DNA from 4 places in the Streptomyces sp. NBC_00984 genome. Region 3 is predicted to be linked to each of the others. Evidence: riboswitches for the same ligand, from Rfam matches in the RefSeq annotation. Region 3 holds a riboswitch; each other region holds the start of a gene.
What was found. Region 3 has a riboswitch for cyclic di-AMP ahead of OG520_RS24505 (transglycosylase family protein). Riboswitches for the same ligand answer to the same signal wherever they lie in the genome.

Region 1 (5,791 bases), 4.7 Mb from region 3:
CGTCCACGCAGGCCAGCAGCGTGAGCGTCCGGCCCTCGGCGTCGGCCACGCCCTGCGCCTCCAGGAACGCCCGCACGGCCTCGCGTGCCGCGTTCTCGCGCGGCACAAGGATCTCCCGCAGCTCCGGGTGACGCACACTCTCGACCGCGCACGCGTAGCGGGCGAGCGACCTCTGCCGACCCCGACCGGCCAGCCGCCGCCCGACGAAGCCGGCGAGCCCGTCCGTCAGTTCGTCGGCGTCGCGCGGCATCCCCGCCTGCTCGCCGGCCGCCTGCAACTCCGCCTGGTCGAGGGCGACGAGCCGCCGGACGAGCCCGGTGAGCAGCGCCTGCCGGGTACGGAAGTACGCCGAGGTGGTGCCCGGCGGCAGGTCCGCCGCCCGGTCCACGGCCCGGTGGGTCAGGCCGCGCATCCCTGCCTCGGCCAGCACGTCGATGGCGGCATCGGCGAGGAGGGTTCGTCGATCTGTGGTCATCCCCCTTTCTACACCTGTAGAGACTGCGTAGTACTCTCCTTCTACAGGCGTAGAAGGCCTGGGCGGCGCAGGAGAGGGGACCCGGCATGGGCAACAGCGCGGTGGTTGTCGGCGGAGGCATCGGCGGACTGGCCGCCGCGATCGGGCTGCGACTCATCGGCTGGGAGGCGACGGTCGTCGAGCGCGCCCGCACCCTCGACGACGCGGGCGCGGGCATCTCCCTGCATGCGAACGGCCTGCGCGCACTGGACGCCCTCGGCGTCGGCGGGCCGGTGCGTGCGGCAGCACGGCCGCAGTACACCGGCGGCACCCGCACCCCGGGCGGACGTCTGCTGGCACGCATGGACGGAGCCGCACTGGAGCGCGAGCTGGGGACCCCGATCGTGGGCATCCCCCGGGCCACGCTGCACCGGCTGCTGCGCGAGGCACTGCCTCCCGAGTCCCTGCTCGTCGGAGCCGAGGTGACGTCCGTCGACCGCTCCGACGCCTCGCGGGTGCGCCTCACCGCCGGTGACACCCTCCTCGACGCGGATCTGGCCGTGGCCGCCGACGGCATCGGCAGCGGATTGCGCTCCCGGCTCTTCCCGGGGCACCCCGGTCCGGCCTACAGCGGCTCGACCGTGCTGCGCGCCATCACCGAGTCCCCGGTCGGCCTGAGTACCGACTTCGAGCTCACCTGGGGGCCGGGGGCCGAGTTCGGCCACATCGCCTTCACGGACGGCCGGGCCGAGTGGCACGCGGTGCTCAACGCCCCTGCCGGTGTGCGCCATCCGGATCCCCTTGCCGAGGTCCGCCGCAGGTTCGGCGGCTGGCACGACCCCATTCCCGCGCTGCTGGCGGCAACCCGGCCCGACGCCGTCCTGCACCATGACGTCGACGAACTGGTCGTCCCGCTCCCTTCCTACGCGGTGGGCCGGGTCGCCCTGCTCGGCGATGCGGCCCATGCCATGACACCGCACCTCGGCCAGGGGGCGTGCCAGGCCCTGGAGGACGCGGCGACACTGGCCGCCGCACTCCGCACCGAGCCCACTGTCGAGTCGGCGCTCGGCCGCTACGACGCCGAACGCCGGCCCCGCAGCCAGTCGGTCGCCCGAGCCGCCCGCCGGGCCGGTCGGATGGGTCAGCGGCTGTCCCGGCCGGCGGCCGTCGCGCTGCGCAACACGGCGCTGCGCCTCGCACCGTCCCGCGTCACCGTCCGCACGATCCTGCGCCATGCCGACTGGACGCCCCCGCGGCTGGGGTGACCGCGGGGGCGACGGCCCGGAGACCGCCCGTTCCGTATGTCAGTAGGCCCCGGAGACGTTGTCGATGGAGCCGTACTTGGCGGCCGCGTAGTTGCACGCTGCCGTGATGTTGGCGACGGGGTCGTAGCTGTCCATCGCCGTGCCGGGCACGTGGTAGGCCCGGAACGTCGGATCGATGATCTGGAGGAGGCCCTTGGACGGCGTTCCGGCGGCGGCGTTCGAGTCCCATTTGTTGATGGCGAGGGGATTGCCGGAGGACTCGCGCATGACGTTGCGGTGGATGCCGTTGTAGCTGCCGGGGATGCCGTGCTGGGCCATGACGGCCAGCGACTCCTTGATCCAGCCGTCCAGATCGTCGGTGTACGCCGCGGTCGGCGCGGCGGCACGGACGGTCTGCGCCGGCGCCGCCGAGGCGGCGTGGGCACCGATCAGCGGAAGCACGAGTACGGCGGCACCCGTGCCCAGGGCGATGAAGCCCCTGGTCAGCGAGGTGGGCCTGCGACGACGGTACGTACCCGTTGAGGTCATGATGGATTCCTCTCCGTCGCCTGCGAGGTGAGCTGTCGGGTTCGGGCTGGAGATGCCTGGCCGCACACGAATGCGACTTCACCCCGAGCCGTTCCGGATACCGGATCGGCGGCTTACCTGGGTTCCCCGCTCCTGCCGTACACGAGTGGATGGGAATGCCGGGCGGCGGCAGGATTCGGCGTTCCGTCCGGATTGACGGTGACCGTAGGCGAGAAGGACCGAAAGGGACAAGCCCCTGATTTCCGAACGCAATTCACTTACAAGATCGAGTCATCGGAATCGGGGTAATCCACCTCACATGGAACGGTTCGCTTTCCTTGCGCGGAAAGGGAACCGAATTGCACGGTGCGACATTCGAGGGCTCGAACGTGACTCGCGCCACGAAATCCCAAAAGGGGCATATCGCCCTATGCCCGAAAGCAACAATTGCATCAAATGCCCCCTAATCGCCCAAAAGGGCAACTGCCCTGGATCGCACACACAGCGCTTACGCGTCGTCGTTCGAGGCCCACGCCCAGGCCCCACCCGAAACCGCGAGGCATTGCCATGGCATTGCCATCGCTCCTCCCCGTGGTTAAGGTTTTGATGTCCTGTTGTCTCCGATAGAGGTGGACGTTGCGCATCTGAGGTTCGCGAACATCGCGCCGTACGGCACAGCCCGTACGCCCGTCACGCTGTAGCAGCGCTCCGCGCTGCCCGTGACCCCGCGTGGATGCGACCTCGGTGCATGAACCGTCCCTCTGTCTTCCGGACGCCGCACCTTTCTCTGCTGCTCGGTCGCCGCGTGGTGCTCGCATACGAAGCCCCCATCACTGCGCTTGCGAATGCGAGGAACACCATGGCGACACCCACCACCCCCCACGCCTCCCTCACCTGCTCGGCCCTGTCCTTCCGGTGGCCGGACGGCACGACCGTCTTCGACGGCCTCTCGCTCAGCATCGGCCGGGGCCGCATCGGTCTCGTCGGCACCAACGGCGCGGGCAAGTCCACACTGCTGCGGCTGCTCGCCGGTCGGCTGCGCCCGTCCCAGGGCTCGGTGACCGTGGGCGGCAGCCTCGCCCACCTTCCGCAGAACATCACCCTCGACACGACACTGCGGGTGGACCGGGCCCTGGGCATCGCCGAACGGCGCGACGCGCTGCGTGCCATCGAGGCCGGCGACGTCGACGAGAAGCACTTCGAGAGGATCGGCGACGACTGGGACGTGGAGGAACGGGCCCTGGCGACACTGGGCTCACTCGGACTCGGCGGCGTGGAACTGGACCGCACCGTCGGCCAGTTGTCCGGCGGGGAGACTGTCCTGCTGCGCCTGGCAGCGCTGCTGCTGGAGCGTCCCGATGTCCTCCTCCTGGACGAGCCCACCAACAACCTCGACATGTTCGCGCGCCGGAGGCTCTACGAGGCCGTCGACTCCTGGCGCTCGGGCGTACTGGTCGTGGTCAGCCATGACCGCGAACTGCTGGAGCGCATGGACCGCATCGCCGAACTGCGCGCCGGGTCCGTGAACTGGTACGGCGGTGGCTGGTCCGCGTACCAGGAGGCCGTGGCCACCGAACAGGAGGCCGCCGGACGGATGTTGCGGGCCGCGGAAGCCGATGTGCGCCGCCAGAAACGCGAGTTGGAGGAGACCCAGGTGAAGCTGGCCCGACGCCAGAGGAACGGCAGGAAGATCGAGGCCGAGGGGAGCCTCCCGAAGATCCTGGCCGGCCGCCGCAAGCGGTCCGCGCAGGAGTCGGCGGGCAAACTTCGCGGCGTCCACGAGGAGCGGCTCGGCGAGGCGCGCGAGCGCCGGGAGGAGGCCGCGGACGCGATCCGCGACGATGCCGAGATCCGCGTGAGTCTTCCCCACACGGCGGTGCCCGCCGGACGCAGCGTGTTGAACCTGCACGAGTTGCGCCCCCGGTTCGGCAGGCTGCGCGAGGGCAGTCTCCGGGTGCAGGGACCCGAGCGGATCGCGCTCGTCGGTCGCAACGGCGCCGGGAAGACGACACTGCTGCGCACGATCACCGGTGAGCTGGCCCCCTTGTCCGGCGAGGCCAGGACCTTCGTGCCGACGCGGTTCCTTCCGCAGCGGCTCGATGTGCTGGACGAGGAGCTGAGCGTCGCGGCGAACGTGGCCCGCATGGCGCCCGGGGTCACCGACAACCACATCCGTGCCCAGCTCGCGCGCTTCCTGTTCCGGGGGAAGCGCGCGGAGCAGCCGGCGGGCACGCTGTCGGGCGGAGAACGCTTCCGTGCCGCCCTCGCGGCGACGATGCTCGCCGCACCGGCCCCGCAACTGCTGATGATGGACGAACCGACCAACAACCTCGACATCGCCAGCGCGCGGCAGCTGACCGGTGCGCTGGAGTCCTACGAGGGCGCACTGCTGATCGCCAGTCACGATCTGCCGTTCCTCGAATCGGTCGGCATCACCCGGTGGCTGCTGGTCGCGGAGGAGCTCCGGGAGACCACCGCACAGGAGGTGGGTGATCTGCTGGCGGCGCCGGAGCACGCGAGCCCGGCCTGATCGGGACGAGAGGCCCGAGGGTGCGGGCCTTCGCATGACGGCATCCGGACCGTCATGCGAGGGAGGCCCGCACCCCTGCCGGGATCAGAGCCGGTCGATGATCTTGTTCATCTGCTCGATCTCGGCGGTCTGAGCCGTGACGACAGCGCCGGCGAGCTTCTTCGCGTCGACGTTGTCGCCGTTCTTCTGCTCGTCCTCGGCCATGGTGACCGCGCCTTGGTGGTGGCCGATCATGAGCTGGGCGAACTTCTTGTCGAAGTCCCTGCCCTTGGCGGCCGCCAGGTCGCCCATGTCCTTGCCGGACATCATTCCGGGCATTCCCGAGCCGTCCGAGCCGTGGTCCATCCCGGGCATGTCACCCATCGAGGACGAGGACGCGGGCAGCGGCCTGCCCCACGAAGTCAGCCAGCCCTTCATCGTGTTGATCTCGGGGTCCTGGGCCTTCTCGATCGCGGTGGCCAGCTTCTTGATCTCGGGGTCGGAGGCGCGGCCGTCGGCCAGCTTCGCCATCTCGATGGCCTGCTGGTGGTGCGGGATCATCTGCTGCGCGAACGTCACGTCCGCGTCGTTGAACGCACCGCCGGGGGTGGCCGGTGCGGAGGCGTTGCGCGAGCCGTGGTTCATGCCGGGCATGGACGAACCGTCGGACTTCGAGCCGTCGGAGGAACCGCAGGCCGCCAGCGTCAGAGCGAGGGCGGCGACGGTACCGGCGGCCGCGAGCGTGCGGCGGCGGACAGCAGAGGACAGGGAAGCGGACATCACGGATTCTTTCCAGGTGGATGCGCCACGTCCGTGGCGCGCGAAAGGGGCAGGGTCGTCCGGCCGGTCCGGCCCCGGGGGGGGCCGTGGACCGGCGGATTCCTGTCACGTCCGCGCGATGCACACCTGGAGCAGCAGATCTCTGCCGGCGAACGGCGGTCCCCGCCGCGCCGGTCCGCGTACGGCCGTACGGCGCCCGGCGAGCGCCCGAACGGCCAGGAGCACCAGACCCAGCGCCATCAGCAGCGGCAGCACCCGGTCACGGGCATGGGTGAA
Region 2 (5,791 bases), 1.9 Mb from region 3:
GTGTGCAGCGTCATCAGCGTGATGACACCGGAGCCGTCCTCGTCCTCGTCGGGGATCTGGTCGGAGTCGGCGACGAGCGCGACCTTCTCCAGGAACTCGGCGAGCGTGCCCGTGCCCGTGGCCGCGGCCGCGCCCGTGCCCGCGTCCTCCTCGCCGGCCGCTCCCCGCTCCTGCTCGAATTCGAGGGCCACGGCGGCCAGTTCCTGAAGGTTCTCGATCCGGGTCTCGTCCTGCGGGTCGGTGGAGGCCTGCAGCTCGGCGAGGTAGCCGGTGCGCTCCAGGACGGCCTCCAGGACCACCGCGGGGCCCGCGCCCGACTCGACGATCGTGCGCAGCTCCTCCATCAGCGTGTTGAACCGCTTGACGGCGTTGGCCGACCGGGCCGCCATGCCGTACGCCTCGTCGACCCGGCGCAGCGCCTGCGGGAAGGTGATCTTCTCGCGCAGGGACAGCGCGTCGATCATCGCCTCGGCCCGGTCGCCGATGCCGCGCTTGGGCACATTGAGGATGCGGCGCAGCGGGACGGTGTCCTCCGGATTGGCGAGGACACGCAGGTAGGCCAGGATGTCCCGGACCTCCTTGCGCTCGTAGAAGCGCACGCCGCCGACGACCTTGTAGGGCAGGCCGACGCGGATGAAGATCTCTTCGAAGACACGGGACTGGGCGTTCGTACGGTAGAAGATCGCGACGTCGCCGGCCTTGGCGTCGCCCGCGTCGGTCAGCCGGTCGATCTCGTCGGCGACGAACTGCGCCTCGTCGTGCTCGGTGTCGGCGACGTAGCCGGTGATCCGGGCGCCGGTACCGGCGTTCGTCCAGAGGTTCTTGGGGCGGCGGCTCTCGTTGCGCTCGATGACCGCGTTGGCGGCGGACAGGATCGTCTGCGTGGAGCGGTAGTTCTGCTCCAGGAGGATCGTCGTCGCGTTCGGATAGTCCTCCTCGAACTGGAGGATGTTGCGGATGGTCGCGCCGCGGAAGGCGTAGATCGACTGGTCCGCGTCACCCACGACGCACAGCTCGGCCGGGGCGTCGCCCTCGCCCGCCGGGCCGACCAGCTCGCGTACGAGGGTGTACTGGGCGTGGTTGGTGTCCTGGTACTCGTCGACCAGGACGTGCCGGAAGCGGCGGCGGTAGTGCTCGGCGACGTCCGGGAACGCCTGGAGCAGGTGGACCGTCGTCATGATGATGTCGTCGAAGTCCAGCGCGTTGGCCTCGCGCAGCCGGGACTGGTACATCGCGTAGGCCTGGGCGAGCGTCTTCTCGAAGCCGTCCGCAGCCTGGCCGGCGAAGGTCTCCTCGTCGATCAGCTCGTTCTTCAGGTTGGAGACCTTGGCCGTGAACGACTTCGGCGGGAAGCGCTTCGGGTCGAGGTCGAGATCGCGGCAGACCAGGGCCATCAGCCGCTTGGAGTCGGCGGCGTCGTAGATCGAGAACGACGAGGTGAAACCGAGCCGCTTGGACTCGCGGCGCAGGATGCGTACGCACGCGCTGTGGAAGGTCATGACCCACATGGCGTTGGCGCGCGGCCCGACGAGCTGCTCGACCCGCTCCTTCATCTCGCCCGCGGCCTTGTTGGTGAAGGTGATCGCCAGGATCTGGCCGGGGTGCACCCCGCGCTCGGCGAGGAGGTGGGCGATCCGGTGGGTCAGCACCCGGGTCTTGCCCGAGCCGGCCCCGGCGACGATGAGCAGCGGGGATCCGGCGTGGACGACGGCGGCGCGCTGCTCGGTGTTCAGCCCGTCGAGGAGCGCCGCGGAGTCGATGACGGGGCGGTGCGCGCCGTCGCGGTAGTAGGCGTCCCTGGGCGGCGGGGGCCCGTCGAACACGCCCGCGAAGAGGTCCTCCGGCACCGCTTCGGGTGCGGAGTCCTCGGGGGGCGGCGGGGGCTCTTCCTCCGAGTGCTGGAGGCCGGCCAGGAAGCTGTCGTCAAAGAGGCTGCTCATCGCTTGTCGAGTCTAGGCCGCCGCACCGACACTCGGAGGCCGCATGACCAACCGCACACGACCGACGGCACACAAAGAGAGCGGGCACCCACCCCCCGTAAGGGAATCCGGCTACCGGCGCCCCGCTCCGGCAAGGTCACGAAAATGTATCGGGCATATCGAACATCAACCTTCACAGCGGCACCATGGGTTGGCTAGCGTGCTCGACCGGGCGGCCCGTACCCCCTTGAGGCGAACCACGCCGAGCGGGCGCCCCCGCCGAATCCGGGCTGCCCCCGCGGGAGTTCGGAACCGGGGACCCACACGCAGTACCGGGGTGAATCGGTCCTTATCCCCCACTCGGACCGTAGGGCAGCCTTCCGTTCCGCCCGAACCCGACAGCTAGGGCCTGTCCGGCGGATCAGGGTCGGACAGGGGCGCGGCGGCTGGTGCGGTGCATCGCAAGGCGCCGGAGCGTCCTAATAGCGGAGCTATTCGGACGTTTCGGCAACGCTGCGAGGTGCCGTGTCAGCCGCCGCGACCCCGGCCATGATCCGCCGGACAGGCCCTAGCCCGGTAGGCGGTCCACGGAAGGAGATGCCGGCCTTGGCGTCGCATCGCAAACCGCGCACCCGGGTGCGCACCACCGCACCGGCCGTCGGGCTCACCACGGCGGCCCTGGCGTCCGTGACCCTGCTCTCCACGCAGAGCGCCATGGCCGCCCCGGATCCGAAGCCCGGCGTCGAGGACGTCCAGAAGAAGGTCGACGACCTCTACCGGCAGGCGGGCACCGCGACCCAGCAGTACAACCAGGCGAAGGAAGCCTCCGCCGCCCAGCGCGCCAAGGTCGACGCCCTGCTGAACGACGTCGCGAAGCGCGCCGACAAGCTCAACGACGCGCGCAGGACGCTCGGCACCTACGCGGCCGCGCAGTACCGCAGCGGCTCCATCACGCCGAGCGCCACGTTCTTCCTGGCCGACGACCCGCAGTCGTACTTCGACCAGAGCCAGTTGATGGACCGGATGACCAGCCGGCAGCAGAAGGCGATCACGGACTTCCGTACGCAGCAGGCCAAGGCGTCGACGAAGCGCGCCGAAGCGGTGCGGAGCCTGGAGACGCTGACGACGACGCAGACCACACTGCGCACCAGCAAGCAGAACGTCCAGAAGAAGCTGGGCGAGGCGCGCACGCTGCTGTCGAAGCTGACCGCCGAGGAGAAGGCGCGGCTCGCGGCGATCGAGCGCAAGAAGGAGGCGGAGGCCAGGCGCAAGGCGCAGGAGCTGGCGAAGCGGCAGGCCGCCGCGAAGGCCGAGGCCGACCGCAAGGCCGAGGAGGCCGCGAAGGGGTCGGGGGGCGGTACGGGGACGGGCACCGGGACCGGCTCGGACAGCAGCGCCACCACCAAGGCGGAGAAGGTCCTCGCCTTCGCCAGGGCCCAGCTGGGCAAGCCGTACGTCTGGGGCGCGACGGGCCCGGCGTCGTACGACTGCTCCGGACTCACCCAGGCGGCGTGGAAGTCCGCGGGCGTGGACATCCCGCGGACCACGTGGGACCAGGTCAAGATCGGTACCCGGGTCGCCACGGCGGATCTGCGGCCGGGGGACCTCGTCTTCTTCTACGACGACATCAGCCACGTCGGCATCTACAAGGGCGACGGGATGATGATCCACGCGCCGAAGCCCGGGGCGAACGTGCGCGAGGAGTCGATCTACTACATGCCGATCTACGGCAGCGTGCGGCCGGCGTAGCGGCTCGCACCGTCACCCCCGGCCGTCGGACGGCCGGGGGCCGGGGGCCGGGGGCCGCACGGCGGGATCAGGTCCAGAGCGTGGCGATGAAGATGTTGAGCATCGTCAGCCCGCCCACCGCCGCGAAGGCGCCCTTGTCGGCCTTCTCGTCGTCCCGCTTGATGTAGACGAGCGCGAGGACGACGACCAGGACCAGCAGCTTGACGCCGATCTTGATGTTGTTCACGTGGTTGCCGTCGGCCTCGTTCAGCCCGACCAGCGCGACACCGGTGACCAGCATGGTCAGCGCACCGTGCAGCATCGCCGGGACGAACCGGGCCGTGCCCGCGCCCATCGCCTTCACCTGGGTCAGGAAACCGCCCAGCAGGGAGGCGATACCGATGATGTGCAGGGCGACGAAGACATGAATGAGTACGTCCATGAGGCCGCAGCCTAGCCCTGGCCATATCACCACTCGACAGGCAGGTACACCTTCCCGACCACTTCGCTCGCGCCTGCACCAATTGCCTTACTCTGGTGCAATTTTTCCGATCACTGGACGACATTGCCACGCCAAATTCAGACAATAAGCGTCATTACGACTCCTGCCCGTGCCCCGGGTTTAGCGTCCCTGATCAGGTGACCGGCTTCACCGCTGCTCCGTACGCGGACGGCGCACCGGTCGCCCCGCCGAGAGATCGGGCGGGCCCGCCGGTAGCCCCCGGCGGGCAGTCGTCAGGAAGGACGCACGCCCTCGTGGCAGCGCATCGAAAACCCAAGCAGCGCCCGTACACCGGCCCTGCTGCCCGCACCGCGGCAACCCTCGCCTTCGCCGGGGCCGCCACCGCCGCGGTACTGCCCGGACCGGCACACGCCGATCCGCAGCGCACCCCCGCCCAGGTCAAGGCCGAGGTCGACCGGCTGTACCACGACGCGGAGGTCGCCACCGAGCAGTACAACGGCGCGAAGGAGAAGGCCGCCGCCGCGGAGGACGCCGTCGACACCCTGCGCGACGAGGCCGCCCGCAGGACCGAGCGCCTCAACGCCTCGCGCGACGCGCTGGGTTCGTTCGCCGCCGCGCAGTACCGCACCGGCGGCCTCGGCACGTCCGTGCAGCTGGCGCTCTCCTCCGATCCCGACCAGTACCTGGAGCGGGCGTCGTACGTGGACCGGATCGGCGACCGCCAGGCCGCCGCGCTCAACAAGGTCCGGCGGCAGGTCGCCCGGATCGCCACACTGCGCTCGCAGGCCAAGGGAGAGCTGGCCGCACTGGCCGCCCGCCGGGCCGAACTGAAGAAGCACAAGGCGACGATCACGGCCAAGCTGGCCGACGCGCAGCGGCTCCTCGACCGGCTGAGCCCGCCCGAGCGCACCGCCTACGAGAACTCCGACCACGGATCGGCCGACGGCGCGCGTGCCGACCGGAGCACCGCGCGCGGCTCCGTCCGGGCGCCGAACGCCCGCGCCGCCGAGGCCGTCGCGTTCGCGTACGGGGCGCTCGGCAGGCCGTACGTCTGGGGCGCCACGGGCCCCTCCTCGTTCGACTGCTCCGGGCTCACCCAGGCCGCCTGGCGCTCCGCCGGTGTCTCGCTCCCGCGGACCACGTACACCCAGATCAACGCCGGCCGGCGCGTCTCCCGCTCCGAACTCGCCCCGGGCGACCTGGTGTTCTTCTACTCCGGCATCAGCCACGTCGGGCTCTACATCGGCAACGGCCAGATGATCCACGCTCCGCGCCCCGGAGCACCGGTCCGGATCGCGCCGGTCAACCACATGCCCTTCGCCGGGGCCACCCGGGTGGCATAGGCTCCCGTCTCCGATCCGGAGCAACCCGCCATCGGAGCTACCGCCTTCGGGCCGGACCGCCCTCGGACCGGCCCGCCGTCGCCCAACCGGCCGGAGGACAACCCCTCATGCCCATGGACACCGATGTCCAGAACCATGCCCGTACGCTCGCCCAGCGCTCCCCGGACCACCTCCGGGTCGGGCCCTTCACCGTGCGGTACAACCCCAACTGGTCGAACAAGTACGCCAATTACGCCATACCCGACCGGGACGCCGAGCCGACGGCCGAGGACCTCGACGCGCTGATCGCGGCGTTCCGCGAACACGACCGGCTGCCCCGGCTGGAGTTCCTGCCCGGC
Region 3 (5,791 bases):
CCGTCCCGCCGACCACCCCACCGATCAGCCCGCCGCCTGCCCCGTCGGCGCACCCGAACTCTTCACCTGGGAGTTCGCCACCGACCCGTACCCGGCGTACGCCTGGCTGCGCGAGCACAGCCCCGTGCACCGGACCGCACTGCCCAGCGGTGTCGAGGCCTGGCTCGTGACCCGGTACGCGGACGCGCGGCAGGCGCTCGCCGACTCCCGGCTCTCCAAGAACCCGGCGCACCACGCCGAGCCGGCGCACGCCAAGGGGAAGACCGGCATCCCGGGCGAGCGCAAGGCCGAGCTGATGACGCATCTGCTGAACATCGACCCGCCCGACCACACCCGGCTGCGCCGCCTCGTCTCCAAGGCGTTCACCCCGCGCCGGGTCGCCGAGTTCGCGCCGCGCGTGCAGGAACTGACGGACCGCCTCATCGACCGTTTCATCGAGGAGGGGAAGGCGGACCTCATCCACGACTTCGCCTTCCCGCTCCCCATCTACGCGATCTGCGATCTGCTCGGCGTCCCGCCCGAGGACCAGGACGACTTCCGGGACTGGGCGGGCATGATGATCCGCCACGGCGGCGGTCCGCGCGGCGGGGTGGCCAGATCGGTGAAGAAGATGCGCGGCTATCTCGCCGAACTGATCCACCGCAAGCGGGAGAACCCGGGGGACGACCTGATCTCCGGGCTGATCCGGGCCAGCGACCACGGCGAGCACCTCACCGAGAACGAGGCCGCGGCCATGGCCTTCATCCTGCTCTTCGCCGGATTCGAGACGACGGTCAATCTCATCGGCAACGGGGTCTACGCGCTGCTGCGCAACCCCGGGCAGCGGGAACGGCTCCAGCACGCGCTCGACTCGGGGGAGAGCGGGCTGCTGGAGACCGGGATCGAGGAACTGCTGCGGTACGACGGCCCGGTGGAGCTGGCCACCTGGCGGTTCGCCACCGAAGCGCTGACGCTCGGCGGGCAGGACATCGCGGCCGGGGACCCCGTGCTCGTGGTGCTCGCCGCGGCCGACCGCGACCCGGAGCGCTTCGAGGACCCCGACACGCTCGACCTCGCACGGCGTGACAATCAGCACCTCGGATACGGGCACGGCATCCACTACTGCCTGGGAGCGCCGCTCGCCCGGCTGGAGGGACAGACCGCGCTCGCCACGCTTCTGAACCGCCTTCCGGACCTGCGGCTTGCGGTGGAACCTACCGATTTGCGGTGGCGTGGCGGGCTCATCATGCGTGGACTTCGCACGCTCCCCGTGGAGTTCACGCCGGGGCCCGCGACCACCGGAACTGACGCTCCGTCAATTCTGTGACTTTCACGTGATCTGTGCTGCATCGACTTGTGATGCGCGTTCGAGTCCCGCTAGGTTCACCGTTCGACTCACCAGTCACATGTCAGTCACACGGAAGGCAACCCCATGGGCTCCGCGAACGGCAGACACCGTCGCCCCCGTCAGGCACCCGCCATCGTCGTCGCCGCGGGCGTGACCGGATCGGCCATCGCCATCCCGCTGCTCGGCGCGTCCGGTGCGCACGCGGCCGACGCCACGACCTGGGACCGGGTGGCCGAGTGCGAGAGCGGCGGATCGTGGAGTGCCGACTTCGGGAACGGCCACTACGGCGGCCTGCAGTTCTCGCCGGAGACCTGGAAGGCGTACGGCGGTGAGGCGTACGCGGAGCGCGCCGACCTCGCCAGCCGGGCGCAGCAGATAGCGGTGGCCGAGGAGGTCCTGGACGGCCGGGGCCCGCAGGCCTGGCCCAGCTGTGCGGTCATCTCCGGCCTCGCGGTGGACGGCACGCTGCCGGGGGTCGACCCGGGCTCCGTTCCCGCCGACGACCCGACCGGGAGCGCGAAGCCGGCTGACGACGCGTCGGCGGCCCCGTCCGACGACGCCACGCCGTCCGGGAGCGCCTCGGGCGGCTCGGACGCCGTGGACGGCTCGGACGGCTCGGACGGGGCCGACAAGCCGTCAGGGAAGGCCTCGCCGTCCCCGAAGTCCCCGAAGTCCCCGAAGTCCTCGGCTTCGACCGCTCCGTCTCCCGGAGCGTCCTCCGGTGCGCCCCGCGACACGTCCGATTCACCCGACTCGTCCGGTGATGCGGGTGGCAAGCACCGCGGCACGCCGGCCACCGAGGGGAGCCGCGGCACGGACGGCGGTGGCCGTGAGTCGGGCCGCCACGCCTCCCGCGGCGGCAACGGCGCGCGCGACACGGCCGAGCCGACGGCTGACGACGCGTACACCGTCCGGCCCGGCGACAACCTCTGGTCGATTGCTGATGCACAGAAGGTCCCTGGAGGCTGGCCCGCGCTCTACGAGGCCAATAAGGGTGCCGTCGGCTCCGACCCGGACCTCATCCTTCCTGGCCAGAGCCTCGATCTCGATGTGAAGGCCCAGTGAAGGCAGTCTGATAATCGCCTAAAAGCACCTCAAAAATCGGGGTAGTTCAGGGACCTATGTCCACTTATGCGTAAGTGAGACATGGGTCTCTTTGCGTCAACTGGCGTGTCGCGCCCGGGAGGCCCTTCCGCATCACGTCCCACCTGCGGAAACGACGGTTCTTCAGATGCAAGTACGGGTTGATTGTCCGATGTGTCCATCTTTGAATGTGGGGGTTGCGTATGTTTACGGTCGGAACCGCTCGCACCGCGGGCCCCGTCGACCGTCACGCCGAATCCTGCCGTCGGTCGAAGGGAACAGACGCGTAAAGCGCCGTAGGCAGGAGCGGGGGACCCAGGTAAGCGCCGGGCCCGATCGTCGAAAGACGTATCAGGACCGGCTTGGGGTGAAGTCGCGTGCTAGGACGTGCGACCGGGCAACTCACTTGGCCCGAACCCGACAGCTCACCTCGTAGGCGTCGGTGAGGAGAAGTTCCATGCTGCTTTCCAGCAAGGGCAAGCACCGCCGCCCGTCCAAGGCCGTCCGTATCGCCACGCTCGCCGGTGTCGCCGGTGCCGCCGTCGCCGTGCCCCTGATGGGTGCGACCAGCGCCTCCGCCGCCTCCGTCGCCACCTGGGACGCCGTCGCCCAGTGCGAGTCCGGCGGCAACTGGTCGATCAACACCGGCAACGGCTACTACGGCGGTCTGCAGTTCTCGCAGTCCAGCTGGGCCGCCGCCGGCGGTACGCAGTACGCCGCCCGTGCCGACCTGGCCACCAAGGCCCAGCAGATCGCCACCGCCGAGAGGCTCCTCGACATGCAGGGCCCGGGTGCCTGGTCCTGCGCCGGCGCCGGCAACCTGACCAGCGACGGTGTCGACCCGGGCGTCAACACCGGCTCCTCCTCGAACTCCACCGCGAGCTCCGGCGCCTCCGAGCAGCAGAGCGCCCCGGCTGCCCCGAAGCAGCAGTCGCAGCCGGTCCAGCAGGCCCAGCCGAAGCAGAGCGAGCGCACCGAGGCCCCCGCCGCCTCCCGCTCGGAGCGCTCCGCCGCCCCGCAGGCCGAGTCGAAGAAGACCGTCACCACCCCGACCGGCGAGAAGGTCGAGAAGGGTGACGGCGAGTACAAGGTCGTCTCCGGCGACTCCCTCAGCGAGATCGCGGCCGACCACAAGGTCGAGGGCGGCTGGCAGCAGCTGTTCGAGCTGAACAAGGACATCGTCAAGGACGCCGACCTGATCTACCCGGGTCAGCAGCTGCACCTGACGAAGTAGTCGAGGCTCTCTCCTCCCCGAGCACCCCGGCCCGGCGCGCATTCCCCCGTATGCGCCGGGCCGGGGTTCGGCCGTCCGCGCTCGGGGGAGCGCCGGACCGTTCAAGTGTTGTAGTTACTGGCCAGTAAATTTCTGCCTGTTTGCCCGGCAATGTGCGTCCTCGGGTCCTTTTTCGTCCCAGGGGTCGGGCGGTCGTCGGGCTCAGCGGGCCGGGCCGGTTAGGCTCTTGTCGCAAGGCCAAAGTGACCCTGCACAACCAGCGTCATATCCCAGAAGGAGATGCCTCGTGCCGTCCATCGACGTCGTCGTAGCCCGGGAAATCCTCGACTCCCGTGGAAACCCCACGGTCGAGGTAGAGGTCGGCCTCGACGACGGCAGCACGGGCCGTGCTGCCGTTCCGTCCGGCGCCTCCACCGGTGCGTTCGAGGCCATCGAGCTTCGCGACGGTGACCCCAACCGCTACCAGGGCAAGGGCGTCGAGAAGGCCGTCCTCGCCGTGATCGAGCAGATCGGCCCGGAGCTCGTCGGCTACGACGCCACCGAGCAGCGGCTGATCGACCAGGCGATGTTCGACCTGGACGCCACCGAGAACAAGGGCTCGCTCGGCGCCAACGCCATCCTCGGCGTCTCGCTGGCTGTCGCCCACGCCGCCTCCGAGGCCTCGGACCTGCCGCTGTTCCGCTACCTCGGCGGCCCGAACGCGCACCTGCTGCCCGTTCCGATGATGAACATCCTCAACGGCGGTTCGCACGCCGACTCCAACGTGGACATCCAGGAGTTCATGATCGCGCCGATCGGCGCGGAGTCCTTCTCCGAGGCACTGCGCTGGGGCGCCGAGGTCTACCACACGCTGAAGAAGGTCCTGAAGACCAAGGGTCTTTCGACCGGTCTCGGCGACGAGGGCGGCTTCGCGCCGAACCTGGAGTCCAACCGCGCCGCCCTCGACCTCATCGTCGAGGCCATCAAGGAAGCCGGCTACGCCCCGGGCAAGGACATCGCGCTCGCGCTCGACGTCGCCGCGTCCGAGTTCTACAAGGACGGCAAGTACGAGTTCGAGGGCAAGTCCCGCTCGGCCGCCGAGATGACCGAGTACTACGAGGAGCTCGTCTCCGCGTACCCGCTGGTCTCCATCGAGGACCCGCTGTACGAGGACGACTGGGCCGGCTGGAAGGTCATCACCGACAAGCTCGGCGCCAAGGTGCAGATCGTCGGCGACGACCTCTTCGTCACCAACCCTGAGCGCCTGGCCCGCGGCATCGAGGAGGGCTCCGCCAACGCCCTGCTCGTCAAGGTCAACCAGATCGGCTCGCTGACCGAGACCCTGGACGCCGTCGAGCTGGCCCAGCGCAACGGCTTCAAGTGCATGATGTCGCACCGCTCCGGCGAGACCGAGGACGTCACCATCGCCGACCTCGCGGTCGCCGTGAACTGCGGCCAGATCAAGACCGGCGCCCCGGCCCGCTCGGACCGCGTCGCCAAGTACAACCAGCTGCTGCGCATCGAGGAGATCCTCGACGACGCCGCGGTGTACGCGGGCCGCTCGGCGTTCCCGCGGTTCAAGGGCTGATCATCCCTTTCGGCCCGCCAGGGGCCGAAGGCCATGGCGTCCGTCCGTCCCCGCACCCGGTCCCGTACCGTGTGCGGGGACGGACGTGCGTAGTGGGGAGGCGGAGACATGGCCGCGAAGGACCGGGACCGGTTCTCCACCGCGACCCGGCTGCGGCTGCTCGGCGAGCAGACCGCCGCCCGCGTCTACCGTTCCCAGAACCGCCGTCAGGCCCGCCGCTCACGGCTCACCGGCCGGGCGGCCTTCCTCGCGCTCATCGTCTGCTCCCTGGTGGTCGCGCTCGCGTACCCGATGCGGCAGTACGTCTCGCAGCAGGACGAGATCGCCGACCAGGAACGCCTGGCGCAGGAGGCCAAGGCCCGTACCGAGGAGCTGCGCGACGAGAAGGCGCGCCTCCAGGACGACGCGTACATCAGGCAGCTGGCCCGCACGCACCTGCACTACCTTCTTCCCGGGGAGACCGGTTACACGGTGATCGACCCCGACGCGGTCAAGGAGCGCGAGGGCAGGACGGACAAGTCCGGCCGGCCGTGGCACTCCAACCTCTGGGACGGCGTCGACAGCGCCGACCGCGACTGAC
Region 4 (5,791 bases), 4.2 Mb from region 3:
GCATCGGGGTGCAGAGCTTCGTCGAATCGGAGGCGCGTGCCGCCGTGCGCCCGCAGCGGCGGGCCGATGTGGAGGCGGCGCTGGACCGGATACGCGATGCCCGCATCCCGGTCCTCAACATCGACCTGATCTACGGCATCGACGGGCAGACCGAGGACAGCTGGCGCGCTTCGCTGGACGCGGCGCTCGGCTGGCAGCCGGAGGAGCTGTATCTCTATCCGTTGTACGTGCGCCCGCTGACCGGTCTGGGACGGCTCGACGCGGACGGCGGGGCGTCGGCGGACGCGGCCTGGGACGAGCAGCGGCTGCGGCTGTACCGCGCGGGCCGGGACCATCTCCTGGCCTACGGCTACGAGCAGGTCTCGATGCGGATGTTCCGCCGCGCCGACGCCCCGCGGACGGACGGCCCCGACGACTACGCCTGCCAGACCGACGGCATGATCGGCCTGGGGTGCGGCGCCCGCTCGTACACCACGGAGCTGCACTATTCCTTCGACTACGCGGTGGAGATGCGGGAGGTGCGGGCGATCATCGACGGCTACGCCGCCGCCGAGGACTTCTCCCGCGCGGAGGTCGGACGGTACGTCGACGGCGACGAGGCCCGCCGGCGCCACCTCCTCCAGTCGGTCCTCCAGGCCGAGGGGCTGCGACTGACCGACTACCGGGAGCGGTTCGGTACCTCGCCGGGCGACGACTTCCGCCTGGAGCTGGCCCGGTTCGAAGCGCGCGGCTGGCTCGACGCGTCGGCCGGGGCGTCCGGACTGCTGCGGCTGTCCCCCGAGGGCCTGGCCCACTCCGACGCCCTGGGCCCGGAACTCTTCTCCCCCGATGTACGGGCCGCGATGGCCGCGTACGAGCTGAAGTGAGCGCGCCCATGGACCTGACGATCCTCTACCGCGGCCCGCTCGCGTCGTGCGACTACGACTGCCCGTACTGCCCGTTCGCCAAGCGGCGCGACAGCCCGGAACAGCTGCGTGCCGACCGTGCCGCGCTGGAGCGGTTCACGGCGTGGGCCGCGGCGCAGACCGGTGACCGGCTCTCGATCCTGTTCACGCCGTGGGGCGAGGGGCTGGTCCGCTCCTGGTACCGCCGCGCCCTGGTCGAGCTGGCGCGGCTGCCGCACATCCGCCGGGTCGCGATCCAGACCAACATCAGCAGCCGCACGGGGTGGCTGGCCGAGGCCGGTGAGGCGGGCCGCGAGAAGATCGCCCTGTGGTGCACGTACCACCCGGGGCAGACGCCGTACGAGCGGTTCCTCACCAAGTGCCGGGAGCTGACCGCGCTCGGCATCCGGCACAGTGTCGGTGTCGTCGGGCTCGACGACCACCTCGACGAGGCGCGGCAGCTGCGCGCGGCGCTGCCGGACGAGGTCTATCTCTGGGTGAACGCGGCGGAGGGCCACACCTACACGGACGAGGAGGCGGACCGCTGGACGGCCGTCGACCCGCTCTTCCCGTACAGCCGGCATCCGCACCGGTCGGCCGGGCTGCCCTGCCGGACCGGCGAGTCGGTCATCTCGGTGGACGGTGACGGCACCGTGCGGCGCTGCCATTTCGTACCGGCGGAGCTCGGCAATCTCTACGACGGGAGCTACCGGCGGGCCCTCGGTCCGCGCGCCTGTCCGCTGGCGGTCTGCGACTGCCACATCGGCTACGTGCACCTGGAGACGCTGCCGCTGTACGACGTCTTCGCGGGCGGTGTGCTGGAGCGGATACCGGCCGCTCCGCTGTCGTCGCTCGCCGGACCGGTCTGAGGTTCAGGCCGGTCCGGCGAGCGGCGGCAGCACGGGGCGCGGACATCTGTCTAGAGCGGCAGGAGGTCCGGCCGCTTCGCCTCGACGTGGTCGCCCGAGGACTCGCCGCGCAGCCGCCGGCCGATCCACGGAACCAGGTACTCCCGCGCCCAGTGGATGTCGTCGCGCCGTACTTCGAGGGTGCCGCGCTGTGCCTGCGGGGGCCATTCCTGGTCGGGGTCGGCCGGCACATCGATGCCGAGGACCTGGGCGGCGCGCAGCGCGACCCTGGTGTGTCCCTCGGCCGACAGATGGAGCCGGTCGTCGTCCCAGGCGCGCCTGTCCTGGACGGACCGCAGCGACCACAGGTCGAGGACCGGGCAGTCGTAGCGGTCGGCGATGGCCCGTACATGGGCGGTGTACGTGGCGATCTTGCCGCGCAGATGGCGCAGCACGGGAACGCCACGGGTGTCGAAGCCGGTGGTGACCATGACCGTGCCGACCGCTTCGGTCAGCTCCGCGACCGCGCGCTCGAAGCGCTCGGCCACGTCGTCGGGGTCGGTGCCCGGCCGGATGATGTCGTTGCCGCCCGCGCAGAAGCTCACCAGGTCGGGTGCGAGCTCCTTGGCGCGCGGTACCTGCTCCTCGACGATCTGGTCGAGGAGGCGTCCGCGTACGGCGAGATTGGCGTACCTGAAATTCCCGTGCGCGGAACCTTCGGTGCCCGCATCGGGGTCCGGGAGCTGGTCCGCGAGGAGTACCGCGAATCGGTCCGCCCAGCCGACGAAGGTCCCGTCCGGGCCGGGGTCGCCGACTCCCTCGGTGAAGCTGTCGCCAATCGCCGCGTACGACCCGATGACGCCCTGTCGGTTGATGACGCCACGTTGGTTTTTTCTCGAATCGTCTGCCACAAACGCTTATCCTGCACCGCTGAATGTGACCTACGCGACCGTAATATGGGGTTGACGGGTGGTGAGATAGACCACCCGGTCAGGTTTTGGTAAAGGGGGAATAAGCGGAAGGGGCGGTGCGCCGCCGCGCACCGCCCCTTCCGTGTTGCTCAGGTCATGCTTTGTTGCTCAGCTGCCCGGCCGTTCCGCTCAGACGTAGATGCCGTGCGAGGCCAGGAAGGCGATCGGGTCGATGTCCGAGCCGTACGCCGGGCCCGTGCGGACCTCGAAGTGCAGGTGCGGGCCGGTGGCGTTGCCGGTGGCGCCGGAGAGGCCGACCTGCTGACCGGCGCTCACGGCCCGGCCCACCGAGACGGAGAGGGAGGACAGGTGGCCGTACTGCGAGTAGTGGCCGTCGGTGTGCTTGATGACGACCTGGTTGCCGTACGCGCCACCCCAGCCGGCGGCGACGACGGTGCCGGAGGTGATGGCCTTCACGCTGGTGCCGGTGGAGACGGGGAAGTCGATCCCGGTGTGGCTGCCGCTGGACCAGTTGGAGCCGGAGGCGCGGTAGTTGGTGGTGTGGTTGCCGGGGACCGGGTGGACGTAGCCGGAGCCGCTGCTCTGGGCGGCCGGAGCGGAGGCCGGGGCCTTGGACTGCGGGACGGCGGTCACGGACTTGGCCGGGGCGGACTTCTCCGCGGCCTTCGAGGGAGCCGAGGGCGCCTTCGACGGGAGGGCCGAGCCGGCGCCGGCACCGGTGGCCACGGCGTCGCCGGTCGCCTTGGCGCCGAGGGTCAGCTTCATGCCCGGGAAGATCAGGCCGGGGTTCTCGCCGACGACCTTGCGGTTGTCCTGGTACAGCTTCTCCCAGCCGCCCTTGATCTTGTGCTCGGCGGCGATCTTCGACAGGTAGTCGCCGGAGACGACGGAGTACGTCGTGGTGGCGGCCTGCTTCTGCGCGACCGGCTCGGCGTGCGTGACGGCGGCCGACTGCGGCGCGGCGGCCGGGGCGGCCTGCTCCGCGGCGTGGGCACCGGTGGCACCGAGCAGCGGCAGCGCGAGGACGGCGCCACCGGCGCCTGCCGCGGCGACGCCACGGGCGATGGGGCCGAACTTCGGACGGCGGTGCTTACCCGATATGGGCATGGCGTATTTCCTCTCCGGCGCCTGCGAGGTGAGCTGTCGGGTTCGGGCTGGAGATGCCCGGCCGCGCTGAGCGCGACTTCACCCCGAGCCGGCCGGATTTCTCCGGTCGGCGGCTTACCTGGTTCCCCCGCTCCTGCCACGCGATGAGTGGATGTGAATTCCGGGCGGCGGCAGGATTAGGCGGTCCGTCCGGATTGACGGTGACCGTAAGCGAGTCGGGACGACGAGAACAAGCCACAGGTTCCATGCCGGAATCCGCGCCGGGAAATCGGCGCGGAATTCCGGTCACACTCCGTGGATTAAGGATCTTGGCTTTCCGCGCCGCGCACGGAATGCCCAACTCGTCCCTCACCACACACCGTCACGGATATGATCCCGCTCACGAGGCGGCGATCATCTCCCGTACAAGCGGGCCATATTCAGACAAAGCCCGCATTACGGACATGCCCCATCTGTCACCCCCGCCGGAGCCTCAGCACCCGCGCGTCGAGATCGCCCCGAAGTCCGCTGTGCAGCCCCTGGTGCAGCAGTGCCGAACCGTGGTGCACGGCCCCCGTGTCCAGGCAGGTGTACGTCGCTTCGGGATCGAGCCCGCGCAGCCGCAGGGCCGGGGGCCGCTCCCCGTATCGCTGCGCCTCCAGCCACATCAGGACCACGGTCTCTGCCCCGTGGACGTACTGGACCGCGCTCAGTCCGCCCCGCGGCTCGCGCAGCCGGTACAGCGCGCCGTGCTGCACGACCGGCCGGATCTCCTTGTAGAGCTCCACCCAGGTCCGCGCCTCGGCCAGCTCCTCCTCGCTCCATTCGGTGAGGTCCCCGCCGACCCCGAGCACACCGGCCATGGCACTCACGAAGCGGAAGCGCAGCGAGCTGACCCTGCCGTTGAGCTGGTGGTTCGGGCTGTCGGTGACCCAGGCGGCCATCACCCGGGCCGGGTGGATGTGCCCGAAGCCCTCCTGGATGGCGAGACGGTCGAGCGGATCGGTGTTGTCGGAGGTCCACACCTGGTCCGTACGGGACAGAATCCCCAGGTCGACCCGGCCGCCGCCGCCCGAGCAGGACTCGAACGCGACCGTGGGATGCGCGGCCCTGAGCCGGTCGATCAGCGCGTACAGGCCGTTCACGTGCTCGATCCAGAGCTTCTGCGGGTACTCCTCGCCCGGCCAGCCCGCATCGGTGAAGCAGCGGTTGAAATCCCATTTCACATAGTCGACGGGCGTGCCGGAGAGCAGCGTGTCCAGCTGCTCCCAGAGATATGCCTGTACATCGGGGCGGGCCAGATTGAGCACCAGCTGGTTGCGGTACTCCGTCCGCGCCCGGCCGGGGAAGTGCTGCACCCAGTCGGGGTGCGCGCGATAGAGATCACTGTCGGCGTTGACCATTTCCGGTTCGACCCAGATACCGAACTGCATGCCGAGCCCGTGCACTTCGTCGGCGAGCGGCTTCAGCCCTCCGGGGAAGCGGTCCGGATTCGGCGTCCAGTCGCCGAGCCCGGCCGCGTCACTGGTCCGCTGCCCGAACCACGCGTCGTCCACCACGAACAGCTCGACGCCCATCGCGGCGGCGCGCTCGGCGAGAGCGCGCTGCTGGTCCATCGAGACGTCGAAGCCCGTCGCCTCCCAGGAGTTGTAGAGCACCGGCCGCAGGTTCTCCGCGTCCGGGATCACATGGGCCAACTGCCAGGCATGCCAGGCGCGGCTGGCCCCGCCGAACCCCTGACCGCTCCACAGACCGGCGAACACGGGCGTGGTGTACGACTCCCCCGGTGCGAGCCGCAGCAGCCCGGAGTCGTCGTAGCCGGCGCCGCCGTTGATCTGCACGAGCCCGTCGGGCAGCCGCTGCACGGAGATCCGCCACGACCCGGACCAGCCGAGCGCGCAGCCGTACACCTCACCGCTCTCCTCGGTCGCCGCGCCGTCGGCGTCCAGCGCGACCCACGGCAGGTGCTGATGGCCGGTGTGGCCGCGCCGGCTGGAGATGACGCTCTCGCCGTGGATCAGCTCCGCCCGTTCCAGCCGCG

Region 1: it holds a riboswitch for cyclic di-AMP, as region 3 does, so the genes downstream of both, OG520_RS03255 (transglycosylase SLT domain-containing protein) here and OG520_RS24505 (transglycosylase family protein) in region 3, are expected to answer to the same signal.
Region 2: it holds a riboswitch for cyclic di-AMP, as region 3 does, so the genes downstream of both, OG520_RS15615 (NlpC/P60 family protein) here and OG520_RS24505 (transglycosylase family protein) in region 3, are expected to answer to the same signal.
Region 4: it holds a riboswitch for cyclic di-AMP, as region 3 does, so the genes downstream of both, OG520_RS05470 (peptidoglycan DD-metalloendopeptidase family protein) here and OG520_RS24505 (transglycosylase family protein) in region 3, are expected to answer to the same signal.

What each region holds. Positions count from the first base shown of each region.
Region 1 covers NZ_CP108734.1:783,751-789,541, forward strand. Annotated here, with positions in the region: gene OG520_RS03245 (TetR/AcrR family transcriptional regulator) at 1-475, opposite strand, end outside; gene OG520_RS03250 (FAD-dependent monooxygenase) at 562-1,719, shown strand; gene OG520_RS03255 (transglycosylase SLT domain-containing protein) at 1,759-2,247, opposite strand; cyclic di-AMP (ydaO/yuaA leader) riboswitch at 2,252-2,438, opposite strand; gene OG520_RS03260 (ABC-F family ATP-binding cassette domain-containing protein) at 3,086-4,756, shown strand; gene OG520_RS03265 (DUF305 domain-containing protein) at 4,841-5,515, opposite strand; gene OG520_RS03270 (hypothetical protein) at 5,621-5,791, opposite strand, start outside.
Region 2 covers NZ_CP108734.1:3,605,605-3,611,395, forward strand. Annotated here, with positions in the region: gene pcrA (DNA helicase PcrA) at 1-1,940, opposite strand, end outside; cyclic di-AMP (ydaO/yuaA leader) riboswitch at 2,187-2,353, shown strand; gene OG520_RS15615 (NlpC/P60 family protein) at 2,517-3,668, shown strand; gene OG520_RS15620 (hypothetical protein) at 3,736-4,089, opposite strand; gene OG520_RS15625 (NlpC/P60 family protein) at 4,404-5,453, shown strand; gene OG520_RS15630 (GNAT family N-acetyltransferase) at 5,561-5,791, shown strand, end outside.
Region 3 covers NZ_CP108734.1:5,474,999-5,480,789, forward strand. Annotated here, with positions in the region: gene OG520_RS24495 (cytochrome P450) at 1-1,306, shown strand, start outside; gene OG520_RS24500 (transglycosylase family protein) at 1,412-2,392, shown strand; cyclic di-AMP (ydaO/yuaA leader) riboswitch at 2,693-2,864, shown strand; gene OG520_RS24505 (transglycosylase family protein) at 2,868-3,644, shown strand; gene eno (phosphopyruvate hydratase) at 3,931-5,211, shown strand; gene OG520_RS24515 (septum formation initiator family protein) at 5,320-5,790, shown strand.
Region 4 covers NZ_CP108734.1:1,289,710-1,295,500, forward strand. Annotated here, with positions in the region: gene OG520_RS05455 (STM4012 family radical SAM protein) at 1-866, shown strand, start outside; gene OG520_RS05460 (STM4011 family radical SAM protein) at 875-1,753, shown strand; gene OG520_RS05465 (SGNH/GDSL hydrolase family protein) at 1,804-2,643, opposite strand; gene OG520_RS05470 (peptidoglycan DD-metalloendopeptidase family protein) at 2,833-3,771, opposite strand; cyclic di-AMP (ydaO/yuaA leader) riboswitch at 3,775-3,931, opposite strand; gene OG520_RS05475 (alpha-galactosidase) at 4,227-5,791, opposite strand, start outside.